DNA from 4 places in the Undibacterium sp. TC4M20W genome. Region 3 is predicted to be linked to each of the others. Evidence: predicted binding sites of a transcription regulator. Region 3 holds the regulator's gene; each other region holds the start of a gene.
What was found. The regulator sigma-54, encoded in region 3, starts transcription at its own class of promoters, with help from an activator protein. The targets are predictions, from matches to a motif close to TGGCANGNAANCTGCTTT.

Region 1: ACO0LL_RS15680 (ANTAR domain-containing response regulator) is a predicted target of sigma-54. The motif match lies at 2,107-2,124, and genes of this name have one in related genera.
Region 2: urtA (urea ABC transporter substrate-binding protein) is a predicted target of sigma-54. The motif match lies at 1,524-1,541, and genes of this name have one in related genera.
Region 4: prpB (methylisocitrate lyase) is a predicted target of sigma-54. The motif match lies at 4,338-4,355, and genes of this name have one in related genera.

Annotation. Positions count from the first base shown of each region.
Region 1 covers NZ_JBMPPI010000012.1:7,062-12,897, forward strand. Annotated here, with positions in the region: gene plsY (glycerol-3-phosphate 1-O-acyltransferase PlsY) at 1-413, shown strand, start outside; gene ACO0LL_RS15670 (cache domain-containing protein) at 510-971, shown strand; gene tsaD (tRNA (adenosine(37)-N6)-threonylcarbamoyltransferase complex transferase subunit TsaD) at 989-2,017, opposite strand; gene ACO0LL_RS15680 (ANTAR domain-containing response regulator) at 2,162-2,839, shown strand; gene ACO0LL_RS15685 (CmpA/NrtA family ABC transporter substrate-binding protein) at 3,244-4,413, shown strand; gene ntrB (nitrate ABC transporter permease) at 4,423-5,322, shown strand; gene ACO0LL_RS15695 (ABC transporter ATP-binding protein) at 5,325-5,836, shown strand, end outside.
Region 2 covers NZ_JBMPPI010000003.1:15,909-21,744, forward strand. Annotated here, with positions in the region: gene ACO0LL_RS04540 (FGGY-family carbohydrate kinase) at 1-629, shown strand, start outside; gene ACO0LL_RS04545 (alpha/beta fold hydrolase) at 668-1,195, shown strand; gene urtA (urea ABC transporter substrate-binding protein) at 1,600-2,853, shown strand; gene urtB (urea ABC transporter permease subunit UrtB) at 2,951-4,546, shown strand; gene urtC (urea ABC transporter permease subunit UrtC) at 4,555-5,664, shown strand; gene urtD (urea ABC transporter ATP-binding protein UrtD) at 5,676-5,836, shown strand, end outside.
Region 3 covers NZ_JBMPPI010000001.1:23,530-29,365, reverse strand. Annotated here, with positions in the region: gene ACO0LL_RS00135 (enoyl-CoA hydratase/isomerase family protein) at 1-797, opposite strand, end outside; gene hpf (ribosome hibernation-promoting factor, HPF/YfiA family) at 1,423-1,770, opposite strand; gene ACO0LL_RS00125 (RNA polymerase factor sigma-54) at 1,878-3,368, opposite strand; gene lptB (LPS export ABC transporter ATP-binding protein) at 3,380-4,135, opposite strand; gene ACO0LL_RS00115 (LptA/OstA family protein) at 4,137-4,700, opposite strand; gene lptC (LPS export ABC transporter periplasmic protein LptC) at 4,721-5,365, opposite strand; gene ACO0LL_RS00105 (KdsC family phosphatase) at 5,362-5,836, opposite strand, start outside.
Region 4 covers NZ_JBMPPI010000005.1:226,272-232,107, forward strand. Annotated here, with positions in the region: gene acnD (Fe/S-dependent 2-methylisocitrate dehydratase AcnD) at 1-1,561, opposite strand, end outside; gene ACO0LL_RS09140 (GNAT family N-acetyltransferase) at 1,628-2,101, opposite strand; gene prpC (bifunctional 2-methylcitrate synthase/citrate synthase) at 2,173-3,321, opposite strand; gene prpB (methylisocitrate lyase) at 3,407-4,297, opposite strand; gene prpR (propionate catabolism operon regulatory protein PrpR) at 4,505-5,836, shown strand, end outside.

The DNA of each region.
Region 1 (5,836 bases), on a different contig from region 3:
TTGCCATCGTTGCCCTGGCAGTATTCATCGGCCATTTGTGGCCAGTGTTTTTCAAGTTCGTTGGCGGCAAAGGCGTAGCAACCGCAGCCGGTATCTTGATCGGCATTGATATCTGGCTGGGTGTGGCGACGCTGGTGAGCTGGATGATGGTGGCGTTTGCTTTCCGTTACTCTTCACTCGCAGCCCTGGTCGCAGCGATATTTGCGCCTTTTTATTATGGTCTCTTGTTTGGGCCTGACATCAAAATGGCGGCCATTGCCGTGATGAGCGGGCTGCTGGTGTATCGCCATAGCCAGAATATCGCGAACCTGATCGCAGGCAAGGAAAGCCGTCTGGGTAGCAAGAAGACGGCAGTGAAAGATGACAAGAAAGACGACAAGAAAGAAGATAAAAAGCAGGACAAGCAAAAATAAGTCTTAAATATTGTAAATAAATCTAGATTATTCGCTACCCCTCACTTATGCTTAAAAAGCTCCATGCTTTTTAATTCATAAATGAGGGGTTTGCTTATGCTGACGCGATTTGTGAAACTTTGGATGGCAGGCGTGTTCACTCTGGGCTTGATGAGTTTTCCGGCTCAGGCAGCGGAGCATGGCAGTGCCAATGAGGCCAAGGCCATGGTGCAAAAAGCCATCGATGCGATGAAAAAGCATGGTGTCGAGGCGGCTGTAGCCGAGATCAACAAGCGCGATGGTCAGTATCAGGATCGTGACTTATATGTCGTTGTGTATGACATGAATGGCAAAAATCTCGCCCACCTGAATCCCAAGATGGTAGGCAAGGAGATGTTTGACCTCACCGATGTCGATGGCAAATTTTTTATACGTGAGCGTATAGAACTGGTCAAAGCCAAGGGCAAAGCCTGGCAGGATTATAAATTCGTTAATCCCACGACCAAGCAGATCGAACCCAAGTCCATGTATGTGGAGAAATTCGAGAATGTGATCGTCGGCTGCGGCATCTATAAATAGTACTGCCGTGGATAAATTCAGGTGGCAATCAATTCCTGTAAAGGCCAGCGCGGCTTCACATTAAAGCCGTAATCCCTGGTCGCCAGACCGGGATTGTTTTTCAGGCGCATGGCACCGGCAAAGGCGATCATCGCGCCATTGTCGGTGCAAAACTCCAGCTCAGGGTAATACACCTGGAAACGCTTCTTCGCTGCTGCCGCATTCAGGGACGCGCGCAACTGCTGGTTGGCCCCAACACCACCAGCGATCACCAGACGCTTCAGGCCACTTTCCTTCATCGCGGTGACGCATTTGGCGGTCAGCACGGCGACGATGGCATCGACAAAACCACGCGCAATATTTGCCTTGTCCTGCTCACATATATTTGCCGGGTGGTTTTTAACAACCGTCAGTACCGCTGTCTTCAAACCAGAGAAACTGAAGTTCAAGTCCTTGGAGTGCAGCATGGGGCGCGGGAACTGGTAAGCCGCCGGGTCACCAAACTCTGCCATGCGCGAGATAGCCGGTCCGCCCGGATAAGACAAACCCAGCAATTTGGCTGACTTGTCAAAAGCCTCACCTGCCGCATCGTCCAGGGTTTCTCCCAATAGCTGGTAACGACCAACGCCATCCACCCGCATCAACTGGGTATGCCCGCCAGAGACCAGCAAGGCAACGAAGGGAAATTCGGGTGGCTGGCTGGCCAGCAGGGGAGACAGCAGGTGGCCTTCCAGATGATGGACACCGAGCACGGGCTTATCCAGTGCCATGCCCAGGCCACAGGCAACCGAAGCACCGACCAGCAAGGCACCAGCCAGGCCTGGTCCCTGGGTATAGGCAATCGCATCTATAGCTTGTTTTTCTGTGCCAGACTTAGTCAACACTTCGGTCAGCAGAGGCAGGGCGCGGCGTATATGGTCGCGTGACGCCAGTTCCGGCACGACCCCACCATATTCCTGGTGCATGGCGATTTGCGAATGCAGGGCATGCGCAAGCAGGCCGCGCTCTGTGTCATACAAGGCCAGGCCGGTTTCGTCACAGGAGGATTCAACGCCGAGAACTATCATATCTGTTTCTAAGTAAGGGAAAAGCAAGCGAATGACATAGGCATGGCAAGAATGCAAGCGATTGTCCACTTGTATTCCAGCGCAGGGATTGGTGTGATTCTTGCTATTGCTGGTAAACGTAATTATATCTGGCATGGGCCATCAATGCGCGGCAAAGCAAATACTGACGAAGCGACAACACCGGCAACACCAGCATCAACCAGTCTGCGGATTGTGGTGGTGAACACGGTCATCCAGCGCGAAGACGAGTTGCAGGAACACGCCCAGGCACAATTGGCCCGCTCACGCGCCTTGCGCATAGGCTTGCTGCAAGCGGGTTATAACATCATCGCCGTTATTCCTGGCGACATCTATATGAGCGAGCGCATCGCCCAGTTGCAGCCAGACATGATCATTATTGATGCCGAGTCTGATTCGCGTGATGTGCTGGAACATATGGTCATGCTGACCCGTGATGCGCCTCGCCCCATCGTTTTGTTTACTGAAGATGGCAACCAGTCGAATATGGCCGCCGCCATGGAAGCTGGCGTCTCGGCCTATGTAGTTGCCGGTTTGCAGTCTGAGCGCATCAAGCCTGTGCTGGATGTCGCCATGGCGCGCTTCAATGCAGATCAAAAGCTGCGTAGCGAATTATCCGATACCAAGGCCAAGCTGCAGGAACGCAAAACAATAGAACGTGCCAAGGGGCTGCTGATGGAGCGTCATCATCTTTCAGAAAACGAGGCCTATCAAAAAATGCGCAAGCAAGCCATGGAAAAAAACCTGAAGCTGGTGGATCTGGCGCAGCGCATGCTGGATGTGGTGGATTTGCTCGGTGGCTGAGCCAAGCTTGTGCATGCAAATGGTGCGTTGCGTCATTTGAGTGCGCAGCAACTGGTATTTTTAAGAGGATTTCGCTTCATAGTATTGGCATGAAGAGCCGAGTCCTTTAATTTAAGCTGGCACGGCAATTGCTGTAGCTAAAGAAAGTGCCAAAGCTGGCGCTTCAGAAAAAATGTGAGTCTGACTAACGGCGGTCACCTCACAAGACAAAGGTGTCTTTCCATCCGGTTTATCCGTGGTGGAACGACACCTTTTTTCATTATAGAAATCAATTTAGCTGGAGTGCAGACATGTCGAATCAGGAAACTTCTAATAATCTCATCAAGACGCAGGAAGAAAATGAACCTAATTTCAAACGTCGCAGTTTCTTGCAAACTGCCGCACTGGCAAGCGGGGCAGGCATCATGGGCTTGAGTACCGGTGGGGTATGGGCTGCGGGATCAGACAAGCCAGAAAAAGAAGAGGTGCACATAGGCTTCATTCCGCTGACTGATTGTGCTTCGGTGGTGATGGCATCGGTGCTGGGTTTTGATAAAAAATACGGTATCAAGATTATCCCAAGCAAAGAATCTTCCTGGGCCAGCGTGCGTGACAAACTCGTCAATGGCGAGCTGGATGCTGCCCATGTTTTATATGGCCTGATCTATGGTGTGCAGCTCGGGGTAGGCGGCAATAAAAAAGACATGGCCGTGCTGATGACGCTGAACAATAACGGCCAGGCGATTACCTTGTCGAAGAAGCTGGCAGAGAAGGGCGCTGTAGATGGCGCTGGCCTGGCCAAGCTCATGCAAAGCGACAAGCGAGAATACACTTTTGCCCAGACTTTCCCTACTGGCACCCATGCGATGTGGTTGTATTACTGGCTGGCTGCCCACGGTATCAACCCCATGAAAGATGCCAAGGTCATTACCGTACCACCACCGCAAATGGTGGCAAATATGCGGGTCGGTAATATGGATGGTTATTGCGTAGGTGAACCCTGGAACCATAGGGCGATTGCAGACGGCATAGGTATCACCGCGGCAACGACACAGGACATCTGGAAAGACCATCCAGAAAAAGTTTTGGGCACTACGTCTGAATTCGTACAGAAATATCCAAACACTGCGCGGGCAGTTGTGGCCGCGATTCTCGATGCCAGCCGCTGGATCGATGCGTCCCTGTCCAACAAGACCAAGATGGCAGAAACCATTGCCGATAAATCCTATGTGAATACTTCGGTCGATGTCATCAACCAGCGTATTTTGGGACGCTACCAGAATGGCCTGGGCAAGACTTGGGATGATCCTAACTACATGAAATTCTTTAATGACGGTGCAGTGAATTTCCCTTACCTGTCAGATGGCATGTGGTTCCTGACTCAGCACAAACGTTGGGGCTTGTTGAAAGCTGACCCGGATTACCTGGCGGTGGCAAAAGCGGTTAACCGCATCGATATCTACAAAGATGCTGCGACCATGGCCAAGGTATCTGTACCAAAAGACCCCATGCGCAGCAGCAAGTTCATGGACGGTACGGTCTGGGATGGCAAGAACCCGGCTGCCTACGCAGCTTCTTTCAAAATCAAGGCTTAAGGAGTTGTCATGAATACCTTGGTGCATAGTGCAATGTCTGCCGCAGGTGATACCAGCAGCGCAGCAACTACAGTGACGGAAGTTAACGTGGTAAAGGAAATCAAAACCAAAGCAGAAAAAAGACCACGCTCGTTCCGGCCATTTTTCCTGAGTGTGTTGCCGCCTTTATTTGGCATAGGCATGCTGATTTTGATCTGGGAAATCATCGCAATCAAGAACACGACTTTCCCTTCACCATGGGTGACTTTGCAGGAAGCCATCAAGGTGTTTTCTGATCCCTTTTATCAAAAGGGGCCAAATGACCAGGGTATAGGCTGGAATATTTTTGCCTCTCTCAAACGGGTCGCAGTTGGCTTTGGCCTGGCTGCAGCGGTAGGCATACCGCTGGGATTTTTGATAGGCCGTTTCAAGTTTTTGTCCGGTATGTTCAATCCCATTATCAGCCTGTTGAAGCCAGTCTCGCCACTGGCCTGGTTGCCCATAGGTTTGCTGGTATTCAAGTCGGCTCATCCGGCGGCGATATGGTCTATCTTCATCTGCTCCATCTGGCCTATGATCATTAACACCTCAATTGGTGTGCAGCGAGTGCCGCAAGATTATATGAATGTCGCCCGCGTACTCAATTTGTCTGAATGGAAAATCATCACCCGTATTCTCCTGCCTTCGGTTCTGCCGTATATGCTGACGGGCGTCAGGCTGGCGATAGGCACGGCCTGGCTGGTCATCGTCGCTGCAGAAATGCTGACAGGTGGCGTAGGCATAGGCTTCTGGGTCTGGGATGAATGGAATAATCTGAACGTACCACACATCATCATTGCCATCGTCGTCATCGGCATGGTGGGGCTGATATTGGAGCAAATCCTGGTAGCGATAGCACGCGCCTTTACTTATGAAGATGTGGGGACATGATCATGAATGAAATCGACAACAAGTACATAGAGATCAATCAGGTAGAGATGGTCTTCAATACCAAAAAAGGCAGTTTCCATGCACTGCGCGATATCAATCTGAATGTCAAGAAGGGCGAGTTCATCACCCTGATAGGCCACTCTGGTTGTGGCAAATCGACGCTGTTGAATTTGATTGCTGGCTTGACCAATGCCAGTGCTGGTACCTTGCTGTGCGCGCACAGGGAAATTTCCGGCCCATCACCAGAACGCGGCGTGGTGTTCCAGAATCATTCTTTATTGCCCTGGCTGACCTGCTATGAAAATGTCTTCCTGGCAGTCGAGCGTGTGTTTGGCGCAACCGAGAATGGGACCAAGCTGCAAAAGCGCACCATGCAAGCGCTGTCACTGGTGGGTCTCACGCATGCCGAGAAAAAACGCCCGAATGAAATTTCTGGTGGCATGAAACAGCGTGTAGGTATCGCCCGGGCATTGGCGATAGAACCCAAAGTCTTGCTCATGGACGAGCCCTTCGG
Region 2 (5,836 bases), on a different contig from region 3:
GGTTCAAGGAACAATTTGGTCATCATGAAAAACTGCAGGCGGCAGAGCAGGGTGTCTTGCCAGAGGCCTTGTTTGATGAACTGGTGAATGCTGTACCACCAGGCTCCATGGGCCTGATGCTGCAACCTTACTGGACGCCTGGTATCAAGGTTCCAGGTGCTGAAGCCAAAGGGGCCATCATCGGTTTTGGTGACGTGCACACGCGTGCACACATGTATCGCGCTATCCTAGAGGGACTGGCTTATGCCTTGCGAGAAGGCAAAGAACGCATAGAAAAGCGTAGCGGTGTAGCAATCACTGAATTGCGTATTTCTGGCGGTGGTTCGCAAAGTGACGCTGCCATGCAATTGACGGCTGATATCTTTGGCTTGCCTACTTCACGCCCGCATATCTACGAGACATCCGGCTTGGGTGCCGCCATTGATGCGGCAGTGGGGTTGGGCTTGCACCCCAGCTTTGATGTTGCTATCAAAGAGATGACACGTATAGGCAAAACCTTCGAGCCTATTGCCCACCATCATCAGATCTACAATGAGCTGTATCACCGCGTCTATCAAAAAATGTACGCCCGTCTCCAGCCCTTATATAAAGAGATACAGCAAATTACCGGATACCCCAAAATGCACTGATGCTGCATGGTGGTTCCTGGGCTGCTATGATTGCCAGCATGATGACCATCGTTCTTTTGCCTGGCATGGATGGCACAGGCACTCTTTATGAGCCATTGCGTAAGGCCTTGGGTGGGTATTGCAAACTGATCGTTGCCAGTTATCCTGTTGATCAGGTACTGGATTACGCAACTCTGGAAACAGTGGCGCGTTTTTACCTTCCTTTAGATGAAGACTACATCTTGCTGGGCGAATCCTTTTCTGGCCCCATCGCCATTTCCATTGCAGCCAGCCGTCCTCAAGGCTTACTCGGTTTGATTCTTTGTGCCAGCTTTGCCTCTAATCCAAAACCTTGGCTTGCGGATTTCAGGTATTTGCTGCCTTTCCTGCCATTGGCAGCGGCTCCAATGGCAGCACTCAATTATTTTCTTTTGGGTAAATTCTCAACTCTGGAGCTACGTGAGTTATTAGTCAAGGCGCTGGCAACAGTTTTACCAAAGGTGCTGAAAGCGAGAATGCGTTGTGTGCTGTTGATCGATAACAGGCACAAGCTTGCCAGTATCAAAGTGCCTGGGCATTATCTGTAGGCCAGGCGAGACAGGCTGGTCCCACTTTCTGCTTATACCGATATTCGCGACTATCTGCCTGCGACACTACTGCATGAGTTTGATGCGCCGCATTTTTTATTACAGACGAAGGCTACAGAAGTAGCAGCCCTTATTAGGGACTTGTTACCAACTTTGAAACGGCTAAATTTGCACAACCATGAATAAGGTCATTTGCTTTTAGTCTTTCTTTCTGCACAAATTAAGAGCAAGCATGCACTGGAATGTGGATTTTATTGCAGGGAGAATCTGCTGTCTCGTAATTTTCACCAAATTGGGTTTTATTCTGGTTTTGTTGCAATGCGGTAGTTGGCACGTTATCTGCTATCTATCCTGATGGAAGTTCGGTTTTTCTTTCCATGACCTCACCACTATCAGGAGAAAACATGTCACGTCGTACTGTTTTGAAAGCAACTGCTGTCGCCGCAATGACCCTGGCCGCTTCTGGCTGGCTCACGCAGGCACAGGCCGCCGATACCATCAAGGTCGGCATTCTGCATTCCCTGTCTGGCACTATGGCAATCTCTGAGACATCTCTCAAAGATGTGGCCCTGATGACGATAGATGAAATCAATGCCAAGGGCGGTGTCATGGGTAAAAAGCTGGAAGCGGTGATCGTAGATCCGGCCTCCAACTGGCCGCTGTTTGCAGAGAAGGCCCGCCAACTGGTGTCGCAAGACAAGGTATCCGTGGTGTTTGGCTGCTGGACTTCGGTATCACGCAAATCAGTATTGCCCGTTTTCAAGGAACTTAATAGCTTGCTGTTTTACCCGGTACAGTATGAAGGTGAAGAGCTGGAGAAAAATGTTTTCTACACAGGCGCGGCGCCTAACCAGCAAGCTATTCCAGCCACTGAATACCTGATGTCGAAAGAGGGTGGCGGTGCCAAGCGTTTTGTCTTGCTGGGCACAGATTATGTGTATCCACGCACCACCAACAAAATCCTGCGCGCCTTCTTGCATAGCAAGGGTGTCAAGGATACCGACATCGATGAAGTGTATACCCCATTTGGGCACTCTGATTACCAGACCATCGTTGCCAATATCAAGAAATTTGCTGCGGGTGGCAAGACTGCGGTCATCTCCACTATCAATGGTGACTCCAACGTACCGTTCTATAAAGAACTCGGTAACGCTGGCCTGAAGGCAACAGATGTGCCTGTCGTCGCATTCTCAGTCGGTGAAGAAGAATTGCGCGGTGTAGATACCAAGCCATTGGTGGGTCATCTGGCTGCCTGGAATTACTTCCAGTCTGTGAAAAACCCGGTGAATACTGAGTTCATCAAGAAATGGAAAGACTATGCAGCCGCCAAAAAACTGCCTAATGCCGCAACAGTGGTCACCAATGACCCTATGGAGGCGACTTATGTAGGCATGTACATGTGGAAGCAGGCCGTTGAAAAAGCCAAATCTACCGATACCGACAAAGTCATTGCTGCCATGGGCGGGCAGACTTTCAAGGCGCCATCTGGTTTTGAATTGACGATGGATAAAACCAATCATCACTTGCACAAGCCAGTCATGATAGGCGAGATCAAGGCTGATGGTCAGTTCAGCGTGGTCTACAAAACCAAGACACCTATCCGTGCGCAACCATGGAGCCCTTTCATCCCGGGCAATGAAGGCAAGCAGAAACTGTAATTCAAGAAGTGTTTAAGGATTGATGCAGACACTCAGGGCTTTCACATCAATTGCCCTGAGTGCTGTTCCGGATTTCCCATCCCTGACCTGGTTGCTTATGATATTTCGTAAAATCTGCGCGAGCATAGTCTTGTTCGTGTTCAGTCTGACAGCGCATGCGGCTATCGATGGCAAGCTTTTGCAGGCGCTGGCGGGTGAAGATTCTGATGCACGTATTGCCGCCGTCAATGCCATTGCAGCCTTGGGTAATGAAGAGGCTGTGGAAATATTGACTGCACTCAAAAATGAACAATTGTTTGTCAGGGACGTCGTCTATCTGGTCGATGGTGAACAGGCAAAAGACCTTAGTACAGGGAAGATACAAAAACTGCCGGATGATGCCGAGGCGATCACCATCAATAATCGCCTGCGTGCCGCGCTGGATAGTGCGCTGTCAGGCCTGAGATTATTTTCACCGGACAAGAATACCCGCCTCGTCGCCGCCACTGCGCTGGAAAAAGAAGCAACGCCAGAACAATTGCCCTTGCTGAACAAAGCCTATCTGAAAGAAAACGATAGCGAAATCAAGTCCCGTCTGCAAATGCTGATTGCCACCGCCAATTTGCAGGCCAGTGATCCGGTGGTGCGCAAGGCGGCAGTCAAGGCTTTGCTGGACAGCCCCAATCCCAATTTAAAACCTGTGCTGCAAAAGATGCTGGCACAAAATCCCGATGGCAGTTACAACGAAGCCGATGCCAGCATACGCCTGGAGGCCGCCAATACATTGAATGCCATCGATGGCCGCCTGGCACGCATGGAATTTGTAGGCAATCTGTTCTATGGAGTATCGCTGGGTAGCGTGCTGCTGCTTGCTGCACTGGGTCTCGCAATCACCTTTGGCTTGATGGGCATCATCAATATGGCGCATGGCGAATTGCTGATGATAGGCGCATACACCACCTATGTCTGCCAGATGCTGTTCCGTAAATTCATGCCGGGTGCTGTGGATGCCTATTTATTGATGGCGCTGCCTGCCGCCTTTCTGGTCTCTGCCACCGTGGGTATTTTGCTGGAAAGAACGGTCATACGCTGGTTATATGGTCGCCCACTGGAGACCCTGTTATGCACCTGGGGTATCAGCCTGATACTGATGCAGACAGTACGCTCGATTTTTGGTGCGCAAAATGTCGAGGTCGCCAATCCTTCCTGGATGTCAGGCGGTATAACTGTGCTGGGTTCGCTGGTGTTGTCTTATAACCGCATCATCATTATCTTCTTTGCCTTGTTCGTCGTGCTGGCTGTCTGGCTGATCCTGAACAAGACACGTCTAGGTTTGTTCGTGCGTGCTGTGACACAGAATCGCCGCATGGCTGATTGCGTAGGTGTGGCAACTGGCAAGATAGACATGCTGACTTTTGGACTGGGCTCGGGCATTGCAGGTCTGGGTGGTGTGGCCTTGTCGCAACTAGGTAATGTCGGTCCTGACCTGGGGCAAAACTATATCGTCGATTCTTTCATGGTCGTGGTGCTGGGTGGGGTAGGGCAGTTGGCGGGTACCGTGATTGCGGCTTTTGGCCTGGGCGAAGTGAATAAATTTCTGGAGCCAGTGGCGGGTGCCGTCATGGCCAAGATCGTCATCCTGGTATTCATCATCATTTTCATACAACGCAGACCGCAAGGCTTGTTTGCGCTCAAAGGCAGGAGTGTGGAATGAGTGCGACTATGACTACAACTGCAACGTTTGCTACAGCAAAGGGGCTGTTTTCCAGGCCTGCATGGACTGGCATATTGGTGTGTGCGGTGATAGCTGTATTGCTACCCATTCTTAATCTGAGTTTTCCTGCTGGTCATGCCTTGCATATTTCCAGTTATACGATAGCTCTGGTTGGCAAGTTCATGTGTTATGCCTTGGCTGCGCTGGCGCTGGATCTGGTCTGGGGTTATACCGGGATTCTGTCTTTGGGACACGGGGTATTCTTTGCACTGGGTGCCTATGCGCATGGCATGTACCTGATGCGTGCGATTGGCCGTGATGGTGTCTATCAAAGCAATCTGCCTGACTTCATGGTCTTCCTGGACTGGAAAACTTACCCCTGGTATTGGGCGATGACCGACAGCTTCTGGTATTGCATGGCACTGGTGGTGCTGGTGCCTGGGGTGCTGGCCTTTATCTTTGGTTTCTTTGCCTTCCGTTCCCGCATCAAGGGTGTGTATTTCTCCATCATCACCCAGGCCATGACGTTTGCCTTCATGCTGCTGTTTTTCCGTAATAACACGGGCTTTGGCGGCAATAACGGCTTTACCGACTTCAAGCGTATTCTGGGTTTTACCATCACAGCACCTGGCACCAAGGCAGCGCTGTATCTGATCACCTTGCTGATCTTGTTGTCATCTTTGTTCCTGTGCCGCTGGATAGTCACTTCCAAGTTAGGCCGCGTGCTGCAGGCTGTGCGTGATTCTGAATCGCGACTGATGTTCATCGGCTACAACCCCTTGTGGTTCAAGCTGTTTGTCTGGACCTTGTCCGCCATACTCTGCGGTATTGCTGGTGCCCTGTATGTGCCACAGGTGGGCATCATCAACCCGTCTGAAATGTCACCAGCCAATTCCATAGAAATGGTGATCTGGGCCGCAGTCGGCGGGCGCGGTACTTTGCTGGGCCCTATCATCGGTGCATTTACTGTCAATGGCCTCAAAAGCTGGTTCACTACGGCTTTCCCTGACCTGTGGCTGTATGCCCTGGGCTTGCTGTTCATATTGGTGACCTTGTTCATGCAACAAGGCGTATTGGGCCTGGTGAGCAAATTCAAAAAACAGCGGGAGCCTGCATGACTTCTTATATGATGAGCGGCGTGTTGCGACCAGGGCAGCAGTACGAGGGTGCTACCGGTGACCAAGGCGTGTCTTATGGCCGTATCAAATCGGAGGGAGTAGATACCACCCATGGTGCCATCCTCTATCTGGAAGACATCGTTGTCTCATTTGATGGCTTCAAGGCTATTAA
Region 3 (5,836 bases):
TGCTGAGCGAATTCGCTGTTGTTTTGCTGTAGTTTTTCACAGATGGCAGTAACATTATTGCCCGCGAAGATGTCATTGATGGCCGCATGTTGAGTTGCCAGTTTGCTGGTATCCGGTTTCGCCTGGTCTGCAAAAGCTGCAGCGAAATCGCGTATCGCCAGGCGCAGGTCTGTGGCTGTGCTTTCAATGAGCAAATTCATCAGTGCAGGTATTTCTGCAGTAGGTATATAGACATCCGCCAGACCTGCATAGATGGCGTCGGCAGCGGTGATGATTTCGCCAGTCAGTCCCAGGTAAGTACCAATTTCCCCCTCAGTGCGCGACAGGAAATAACCACCGCCTACGTCAGGGAACAGGCCGATATTCACTTCCGGCATCGCCATCTTGGTACGCTCGGTGACGATGCGCAAACGGCAATCTTCACCTGCCTGCGCGATACCCATGCCACCGCCCATGACCACGCCATTCATCAGCGCGATATAGGGTTTCGGGTAGAAATGGATTAAATGATTTAAGGCATATTCTTCAGTGAAAAAATCTTCCAGCAGGGCAGAATCACCTTTGGGTGTGGCCGTGCCCACGTCATAGAAAAAACGAATATCTCCACCCGCGCAAAATGCCTTTTTGCTGCTGCTTTGAATAAACACCGCGCGCACACTCTGATCATCCTGCCAGGTCAGCAAGGTCGTCGTCAGCGCTCTTACCATATCGAGTGACAGCGAGTTCAATGCTTTGGGTCTGTCTAGGGTGATGTAGCCTATATTGTTCTTGACGGAGGTAAGTACAAATTCGCTCATGGTGGTTGACTATGCAGGTAAGGGATGAAGCTGCCATTTTAACTTTGTCGGGCTTGGGCGTCACGGGGTGTATATGTTTATGAGGAAATAGAGTAAGGGCGGCATGATCGTTGCCGTTGCTGTCGGGTTTGACTTTGGGGTTGCAGTTGTTTTTGATTTTCTGCAGTTCCCATGTGTAGCCGCCGTTTGTGCAGTACAGAAAATGGATTAAGAAGAGCCGCTGTCTGAGCGGAGCGAGTTTCGGATCTTCCCATTTTTTGTACTGCACAAACGGGTACCCCGAAGGGGCGGCTACGCCTGGGTCGCCTTTCTTTGAATACTTACTTTGGCGACGCAAAGAAAGTATTTCGGCTGCCGGGCCGAGACCCGGCTTGTGTCCACGAAGGGCAAACGTTTTCATAAAGGTGCGGTATGTAACAAGCGTTGCGGCATACCACGAAAGCCACTGGATTCCAGCTAAAAGCACGCTGGAATGACGTTAACATGTGTACGGATTGTCGCAAGGCAATTCAGTTAATGATTGATGTAAATTGTTAACCTCAAAACCATTAACCCAACAAAAAGGACGCCTTTTAGCGTCCTTGTTTTGGATGTCCGTAACCCTGTTCAGGTAAGGACTGGGGTCTTATGAAGCCGATGCCGGATCAGGTATGTGCTTGATGGCGTCGTGCTGATGGTCTTGCATTTTATCTTTATGCTTGATGACCTGGCGATCAAGTTTATCTACCAGTGCATCGATTGCTGCATACAGATCATGCGCCAGGCTTTCAACGTGAATATCTTTACCGCTGATATGCAAATTGATGTCGGCTTTGTGTCGTTTTTCCTTTTCCCGGAGCTTGTCCACCGTCAGGATGACGGCGATATCAATGACCTGGTCGAAATGCCGCCTGATACGTTCTAGTTTGGTATGTACATATTCACGAATTGCAGGAGTTACTTCGACGTGATGTCCACTGATGGTGAGATTCATACTGTGCTCCTATAGTGATGTTGCTTGCTATAACGATACGCTCTCAGCATTTATTTGCCTTGAGCTAAATCATATATAGCAATTCAAACCGTGATTACAAGGACTGCTTACAAAGATTTACGCAAACTGACTGGGGGGATTTTGAGGGCTTCACGGTATTTGGCAACTGTCCGTCGGGCAATTACCATGCCCTGTTCACCCAGCATGTCTGCAATTTTGCTATCAGAGAGTGGGCTTTTCTGGTCTTCTGCTCCTATCAACTGCTTGATGAGTGCACGTATCGCGGTGGAAGATGCTTCACCCCCTGTTTCCGTCGCGACATGGCTGCCGAAAAAGTACTTCAACTCAAACATGCCATGTGGGGTCAACATGTATTTTTGGGTTGTTACACGCGAGATAGTGCTCTCGTGTAATCCTAGTGTATCAGCAATTTCGCGCAAAACAAGGGGGCGCATTGCAACAGCACCGTGGGTGAAAAAATTGCGTTGCCTTTCGACTATGGCTTGTGCAACGCGCAATATAGTCTCAAAACGTTGCCGCATATTCTTGATCAGCCAGCGGGCTTCCTGCAATTGCGCGCCCATGCCAGCCTCGCCACGGTTTTGCTTCATGATGTTGGCATACATGCTGCTTACCCGCAGCCTGGGCATGACATCCTGATTCAACATGACTTGCCAGCCGTTGCCGGATTTTCTGACGATCACATCGGGTACGACATAGTCCGATTCATCGGCAGCAAAGGCCAGGCCAGGTCGTGGTTTGCACAGGCGGATGATAGTTTGTGCATCGCGCAAATCTTCATCATCGCAATCGAAGATTTTCTTGAGTTTGGTGAAATCTCTTTGGGCAAATAAAGCCAGTTGCGTTTCAACAATTTGCAATGCCAGCCTGCGTGTGACGAAAGCAACTTTTGGCAGACGCCTGATTTGCAAGGCCAGACATTCAGACGGGCTGCGCGCACCGACACCAGCCGGGTCAAAGCTTTGCAACATGTTCAGCGCAAACGCCAGCTCTTCTGGTTCTACGCACAGTTCCAGTGGCAAACTGGCATGTATTTCATCTAATGTTTCGGTCAGGTAACCGTTATTGTCGATCGCATCGATCATCAACTCGACCAGGGCACGGTCACGCGGTTCGCGCAGGTTAAGACGCATCTGTTCCTGCAAGTGCTCACGCAGGGTGATATGGGCTGCACCGAGCTGCGGGCGGCCATCTTCATCATCGCCAGATTTGCTGCCATGCTGTACATCATCAAAGCCCCAGTCTTCTTCGCTGGAAGTGGTGCTGTCATTGCTGATGACGGTTTCTGCATCAGCGGCAGCCGGTTCTGCTGACCTGTCACTGTCTTCTCTTGCTGCCGGTGCTTCCATGCCAGCATCTGCAGAAGTACTGCTGGTATTGATGGCACCGTCAGCCAGCAGGCGTACGGCGTGATCGAGGGGATCATCGACACGTTCCAGCATGGGGTTATCAGTCAGCAGCGTCTCCAGCTCCTGATGCAATTCCAAAGTGGATAACTGCAATAATCGTATTGATTGCTGCAATTGCGGCGTTAAGGCCAGATGTTGTGAGGTACGTAGTTGCAGGCTTTGTTTCATGATGATTCCCGTCACATCCGGAAGTGTTCTCCGAGATAAACGCGACGTACAGATTCATTTTGTATGATGTCGTCAGGCTTGCCGCTGGCAAGTACCGCGCCCTGGTTGATGATATAGGCGTGATCGCAGATGCCCAGGGTTTCGCGTACATTATGATCGGTAATCAGCACGCCTATGCCGCGTTCCTTGAGGAAGCGCACAATGCGTTGAATTTCGATGACGGCGATAGGATCAACACCGGCAAAGGGCTCATCCAGCAAGACAAAGCGTGGGTTGGTCGCCAGTGCGCGGGCAATTTCGACGCGGCGGCGTTCACCGCCTGACAGTGACAGGGCCTGGCTTTCACGTATTTTTTCTATCTGCAAATCTGCCAGCAGGGCATTGAGCCTTTGCTCAATTTTCTTGGCACCGAGATATTTGCCTTCGCTGTCTTTTTGCAATTCGAGTACGGCGCGGATATTGTCTTCTACTGTCAGCTTGCGAAATACCGAAGCTTCCTGTGGCAGGTAAGACAAACCCAGTACGGCACGTTCATGGATAGGTAGTTGCGAAATATTCACGTCATCAATCGTGATATCTCCAGCATCTGAAGGTACCAGGCCAACGATCATGTAAAACGAGGTGGTCTTGCCTGCGCCATTCGGCCCCAGCAAACCCACCACCTCACCGCTTTTCAATAGCAGTGAGACATCGCGCACGACCTGGCGCGCGCCATAGCGCTTTTGCAAGCCCTTGACAAGCAAGGTGCTGCTTGACTGTGCAGTCATCTTATTTAGCCTGTTTTTCTGGTTTTGGTTGCAAGGTGATGGTGATATTGCCTGAGCCATCTACATGCTGGCCACTGGTCGAATTCGTGCCAACAAAAACATCATTCTTGCTGTCATAAGACAGGTACTCACCTTCCTGTTCCTGGGTGACGCGTTTGCCTTCGAGGTAGCGTACCTTGGCCTTGGAAATGAATTTGACGATTTCTGTACTCTGGTTGTATTCAGCACGGTCAGCTTCTCCATCTACCCACAGATCAGGGCCACCATCGCGCTTCTGGCGGAAGGTGACTTTGCGGCCACTGCCACCTGTCAGAACAACAAACTGATCGCCATTCGGGGCTTCGGTCACGACAGCACTCTCAGAAGTGACGGTCAGGGTGCCGCGCACCAGAGACACGCCCTTGGATAATCTGCTGACGCTGGCTTTGCCATCACTGATGCCATAACCGGCTTTGATGATGGTTTCTTTATTACTGTCGGCTTTTTCTGCATTTGCAGAAACACAGGCCAGGCCCAGGCAGGCCAGGCTGATCAAGCGTGTGACGCTAAATGATGTTTTGATCATGTGCATATTCGCTTTCTTGCTTATTTATTCCCGGTTTTGGGAGCTGGTTCACGTTTCTTGAGTTGAATGTAAACCTTGCTCAGCAATTCCAGGCCTTGGGTTGAATTATTGGCAATCATGCCAGTTGCAGTTGAATGCAGTTTGCCGGTCGTAATTGAAACCGGTTTGTCGGTTTTAACGATATCGTCATCCGGCAGGAGCAAAAGATAATCAGACTCCACACGCACGAATTGTGAACTCAGGCCCTCGGGCCTTTCCATGCTGACATTGTCATACAGGTGAACCATGTCATGCTCACGCTTGGGCGTGGTCAGCGATGATTTTTGCGATACAACGGCGAGTTCAGCACGCAGGTGCAGCGGTGGCCTGTCCTTGTCAAAGCTGTTGATCTGCGGATGCTTGATTTCTATATTGTCGGTCCGTGGCAAATGCACCAGGCTGTCACCAGTGATATGGTAATTGGCCTTGCCATTGTTTGACAGCCGGATGAAATTGAATTTCTCGACATAGTAATCAGGCGCTGATCTGGCGGAAGTGCGGTTTTGCTCATCATCGGCATGGCGGCGTATGACTTCCATGACCCAGATCGTGCCCATGGTGATCACGCCCAGCAGGATCACGGCCAGCCAGATGCGGAAGCGGTCTATGGTCATTTGGGGTTTCATGTCAGATATGCTTGTAAAGCCTGTTCATATTTGCCCTGGGCACGCAGGATGAAGTCGCAGACTTCGCGCGCAGCACCCTGGCCGCCACTGACCCTGGTGATGTACTGAACACGTTGTTGTACTTCAGCATGGGCATTCGGTACGCTGGCTGCAAAGCCAACCCTGGTCAGTATCGGTAAATCAATCACGTCGTCACCGATAAAGCCGCAGTGTTCCACAGGGATATCCAGCTTCGCCAGCAGGTCAAGAAATGCACTCTTCTTGTCATGGATACCCTGGCTGACATGGCTGATGCCAAGATCAGCAGCACGCTTGCTGACGATGGCCGATTGCCGTGCGCTGATGATGGCCGTGATAATGCCAGCCTGCTGCAAGAGTTTGATACCCTGGCCATCCAGCACATTAAAGCATTTCATCATTTCGCCGTCTGGCCCAAAGTACAGGCTGCCGTCGGTCAGTATGCCATCGACA
Region 4 (5,836 bases), on a different contig from region 3:
CCAGGAAAGCTTGTTGCGCATAAGGGTGGATACGACCATCAAAATTGCGGTTACCCGACAATACAGCCGTCGCATACAGATCACGGTCTATGATTTCTTTCTGGATGACAGGATCAAGCGCACCGGACATGCCATTGCAGGATGTGCAGGCATAAGCAACCACGCCAAAGCCCAGTTGCTCCAGTTCCGGCATCAAATTAGCCTCTTCCAGGTACAGGGTCACAGCCTTGGAACCCGGGGCCAGTGAACTCTTGACCCAGGGCTTGCGAGTAAGTCCGAACTTGTTGGCATTGCGTGCCAGCAAACCTGCGGCAACCATATTGCGTGGGTTATTGGTATTGGTGCAACTGGTGATGGCAGCGATGATAACTGCGCCGTCAGGCATGAGGCCAGGCTCATTTTCTACCGTACCACTGATGCCACGCGCTGCCAGCTCAGACGTTGGTACACGTTTATGCGGGTTAGACGGGCCAGCGATGTTGCGCACAACTGAAGACAGATCAAACGTCAACACGCGTTCGTATTCCGCATTCTTCAGGGTATCTGCCCACAGGCCAGTTTCCTTGGCATAGGTTTCTACCAGCTTGACGAGTTCATCATCGCGGCCTGTGAGTTTCAGGTATTTGATGGTTTGCTCATCAATATAAAACATCGCTGCAGTGGAACCAAATTCAGGTGCCATGTTGGAAATGGTGGCGCGGTCACCCAGGGTCAGGTGGGATGCTCCTTCGCCATAAAATTCCAGATAAGACGATACGACTTTTTGATTGCGCAAGAATTCTGTCAATGCCAATACTGTGTCTGTTGCGGTGATACCTTCCTGCGGTTTGCCTGTGAGTTCAACACCGATGATGTCTGGCAAACGCATCCAGGATGCACGACCGAGCATGACGCTTTCTGCTTCCAGTCCACCGACACCAATCGCGATCACACCCAGCGCATCGACCATGGGTGTATGACTGTCGGTACCGACCAGGGTATCTGGATAAGCTACGCCATCAGTCACTTGCACGACTGGCGACATGCGTTCCAGATTGATCTGGTGCAGGATGCCATTGCCAGGTGGGATCACATCAACATTCTTGAATGCCTTTTTGGTCCAGTTGATGAAGTCAAAGCGATCTTCATTGCGCCTGTCTTCAATCGCACGATTCTTGTCAAACGCATCGGGATCAAAACCACCGCATTCAACCGCCAGCGAATGATCGACTACCAGTTGGGTAGGCACGACAGGATTCACAAGTGCCGGGTCACCACCTTGCAGGGCAATCGCATCGCGTAAACCCGCCAGATCGACCAACGCAGTCTGGCCCAAAATATCATGGCAAACCACACGAGCCGGGAACCACGGAAAATCCAGGTCGCGCTTGCGTTCTATGAACTGGCGCAGTGAATCAGTCAGCGTAGCCGGGTCGCAGCGGCGCACCAGGTTTTCTGCCAGCACGCGTGAGGTGTATGGCAGCTTGTCATAGGCACCTGTCACGATGGCATCTACTGCTTCACGTGTATCAAAGTAATCCAGAGTAGTGCCAGGTAGTGGCTTGCGGAATTGAGTATTCATGGCTCGCTATTTTTCGCTATTTTTTTAATATTAGTATTCGGTGTTTAGAAGATTTCATAGAGCAACTCAGAGTTGCAATTTGAAGCCTTCATGTGATGCTGTGAAGCCCATGCTCCCGTAGAACCTGTGCGCTTGTATGCGCTTCTTGTCGCTGGTCAGTTGTACCAACTGGCAGCCACGCTCGCGTGCAAGTTGTATGGCCTGCTGTATGAACCAGTGGCCTATGCCCTGCCCGCGCAGATAGCCATCAACCCGCACGCTTTCTATCATGGCGCGGGTAGAACCTTTCCTGCTCAGACCGGGGATGAAAGTAACCTGCTGCATGGCGATGATGCGGCCATCCAGCTCGGCCACCATGAGGAACTGATTGTCGTCGGCTGTTATACGCTCAAAGGCCTCGGCATAACATGCCTCCTCCGAGCCTACACCTTCACGGTTCTTGCCCAGGTCATCATCGGCGATGAGTTCCAGCAGGCGCGGCAGATCCTGCCTCACAGCGCGTCTGATGCTGAGTCTGGACAGGTCTGCCTGCACTTTCATATTACAACCTCTGGCTTATTTATTTTCGTTGATTTATTTTCGTTGATTTATTCTCGTTGATTTATTTGCGCTTATTTACGCTTGTTCAATGGAACAAATTTCAGATCTTCAGGGCCGACATAATTGGCACTTGGACGAATGATCTTGTTATCGATACGCTGTTCTATGATGTGCGCAGCCCAACCGGACGTGCGCGCAATCACGAACAAAGGCGTGAACATGGCAGTCGGCACACCCATCATGTGGTAAGACACAGCAGAGAACCAGTCAAGGTTAGGGAACATTTTCTTGATATCCCACATCACTGTTTCCAGACGTTCGGCGATATCAAACATCTTCATTGCGCCAGCTTCTTTGGACAGGTTGCGCGCCACTTCCTTGATGACCTTGTTACGTGGATCAGAGATCGTGTACACAGGGTGACCGAAACCGATCACGACTTCCTTGTTTTCTACACGCTTCTTGATATCGGCTTCTGCTTCATCAGGATTGTCGTAACGCTTCTGGATTTCAAACGCGACTTCATTCGCGCCACCATGTTTAGGGCCGCGCAAGGCACCAATCGCGCCAGTGATGGCGGAATACATGTCAGAGCCTGTGCCAGCGATGACGCGGCCAGTAAAGGTGGACGCGTTGAACTCATGCTCTGCATACAGGATCAGCGATGTATGCATGGCTTTTTCCCACGACGCGCTTGGTTTTTTACCATGCAGCAGGTGCAGGAAATGACCACCTATGGAATCATCATCAGTTTCTGTTTCTATGCGCTTGCCATTATGGCTATAGTGGTACCAGTACAGCAACATGGATCCCAGCGAAGCCATCAGGCGGTCAGCGATATCGCGAGCACCGGGGTGATTGTGATCATCTTTTTCTGGCAATACGCAACCCAGCGTCGATACACCTGTACGCATGACATCCATAGGATGGGACGATGCTGGCAAGCATTCCAGCGCTGCCTTGACATTGGCTGGCAAGCCACGCAAAGCTTTCAACTTGATCTTGTAACCATTCAATTCTGCGACGGTAGGCAATTTGCCGTGCACCAGCAAATGGGCAATTTCTTCAAACTCGCAGGCATCTGCCACGTCCAGAATATCGTAGCCACGGTAATGCAGGTCATTACCAGTTTTGCCAACGGTACACAGGGCAGTATTGCCAGCAGTTACGCCAGACAGGGCAACCGATTTCTTTGGTTTGAAAGGAACTGCTTCAGTCATGATTATTTCTCCATTGATACATTAGAAGTGCTATTCCCACCTGCTGACTTGATGCAGCACAAGGGCGGGAAAGTATATTTATTTTTTATTTGGATTTTTGCTGCGCAAACAAGGCATCGAGCTTTTGCTCGAAATCGTGGTAATTGATGCGCTCATACAATTCCATGCGAGTTTGCATGGTGTCGACGACATTCTTTTGCGTGCCGTCACGACGTATCGCACCATAGACGTTTTCTGCTGCCTTGTTCATGGCGCGGAAAGCGGACAAAGGATACAGCACCAGACCCACATCCACCGCAGCCAGTTCTTCAACCGAGAACAGGGGCGTCGCACCAAACTCAGTGATATTCGCCAGTATAGGTACTTTGACGGCATTGGCGAATTGCTTGTACATCGCCAGTTCAGTGATCGCTTCCGGGAAGATCATGTCGGCACCTGCCTCTACGCAAGCCAGGGCACGGTCTATCGCCGCCTCCAGGCCTTCAACTGCCAGCGCATCAGTACGTGCCATGATGACGAAGTTGTCATCAGTACGCGCATCAACTGCAGCCTTGACGCGGTCTACCATTTCCTGCTTGCTGACGATCTCTTTACCGGGACGATGGCCGCAACGCTTGGCACCTACCTGGTCTTCAATATGGATGGCAGCGGCGCCAAACTTGATCATGGATTTGACAGTACGTGCCACATTGAAGGCAGAGGAACCAAAACCGGTATCCACATCGACCAGCAAAGGCAGATCGCAGACATCGGTGATACGGCGTACGTCGGTCAATACGTCATCGAGATTGGAAATACCCAGGTCAGGCAAACCCAGTGAACCGGCAGCGACACCACCACCAGACAGGTAGATCGCCTTGAAACCGGCACGTTTTGCCAGCAAGGCATGATTGGCGTTAATTGCACCGACGACTTGCAGAGGGGTTTCTTCCTGCATCGCCTTACGGAAGGCGGCACCTGCGGAGTATGTACTCATATGTATGCTTTCAGGTTAATGAACAGATTCTGGGCAGCATATTGCAATCAACGTGCCAGCTTTTCACTCTCACTGATGTTTCAGGCTGATATGTATATAAATCAACTACTTATTCGCGTCGATGCCAGAATAAAATCTGTGCAAGGGCGTAGATTTGTTTCATAATGATGTTTCATATTGAATTTTGAAACATCAATTGAAACGCACATGAAACAACCTTCTGCATTACGCGATACCCACGACAAACCTGTCATCTGGACAGTCTCCATCTCGCGCCTGTTCGATATGTTCCGTGACATCATGGTTGAATACGACGTCAGCGCTGACATCGAACCTATACACATGGGTTTTGAAGAAGCTGCACAATACCTGAAAGAACGCCTGCAGACCGAGCGGTGTGATGCCGTCATTGCAGCGGGCTCTAACGGTGCTTATCTCAAGAACCGCCTGCCCGTCCCGGTCGTCATTGCCAAGGCCAGCGGCTTTGATGTCATGCAGGCATTGGCAAGGGCGCGCAAGGTGTCGCCAGCGATAGGTCTCATCAATTACCAGGAAACCATGCCTGAGCTGGCGGATTTTAAAACCACTTTCGGTTTCCCGCTGGAGCAGCGCACCTATGTCACAGAAGAAGATGCGCGTGCCCAGATCAGTGAACTCAAGGCGGGTGGTATCAAGGTCATCGTCGGTGCAGGGCTGATTACTGACCTGGCTGAAGAAGCGGGGTTGACCGGCATTTTCATGTATTCCGCCACATCGATACGGCAGGCTTTTGACGATGCACTGGAAATTGCCCGCCTCACCAGGCTGGAATCAGCCAGAGGCAGACATCACCCTGCGGCAGAATCATTACGGGCCAAGCATGGTCTGAACGATTTGCGGGGTGACTCCGCTATTATGCAAGCCACCCGCAAGTCCATCTCCCTGTTTGCCCGTTCCCCAGCAACAGTGTTGTTACAAGGTGAAACAGGCACAGGCAAGGAATTGGCGGCTCAGGCGCTACACAGGGAGAGCACGCGGGCACGCCAGCCTTTCGTCGCCGTGAATTGTGGTGCAATTGCCGAAAGCCTGCTGGAATCTGAACTGTTTGGCTATGAAGAAGGTGCGTTCACCGGCTCAAAACGTGGCGGCCATGCAGGTTTGTTTGAAATTGCCCACAGAGGGACAGTATTCCTCGATGAGATAGGCGAAATGCCACTGACTTTACAAACCCGCCTGTTGCGGGTGCTGGAAGAACGCGAGATCAACCGAGTGGGCAGCATGCGCCCTATACCCGTAGATGTGCGTATCGTCAGCGCTACTCATTGCGACCTCGAAAGCCGGGTAAAAGAAGGAAAGTTTCGTGCTGACCTGTATTTCCGCCTTGCCGTACTGCGCCTGCACTTGCCTCCTTTGCGTCAGCGTCCTGACGACCTGCTGCCCCTCGCAGTATGGTGCCTCAAGCATGCGCTGGCTGCCATGGGTGCCAGGCCACACGCCAACCTGCATGCTGAAATAGCCACTTGCAGCAGTCTGCTGCAAACCTATGACTGGCCAGGAAAT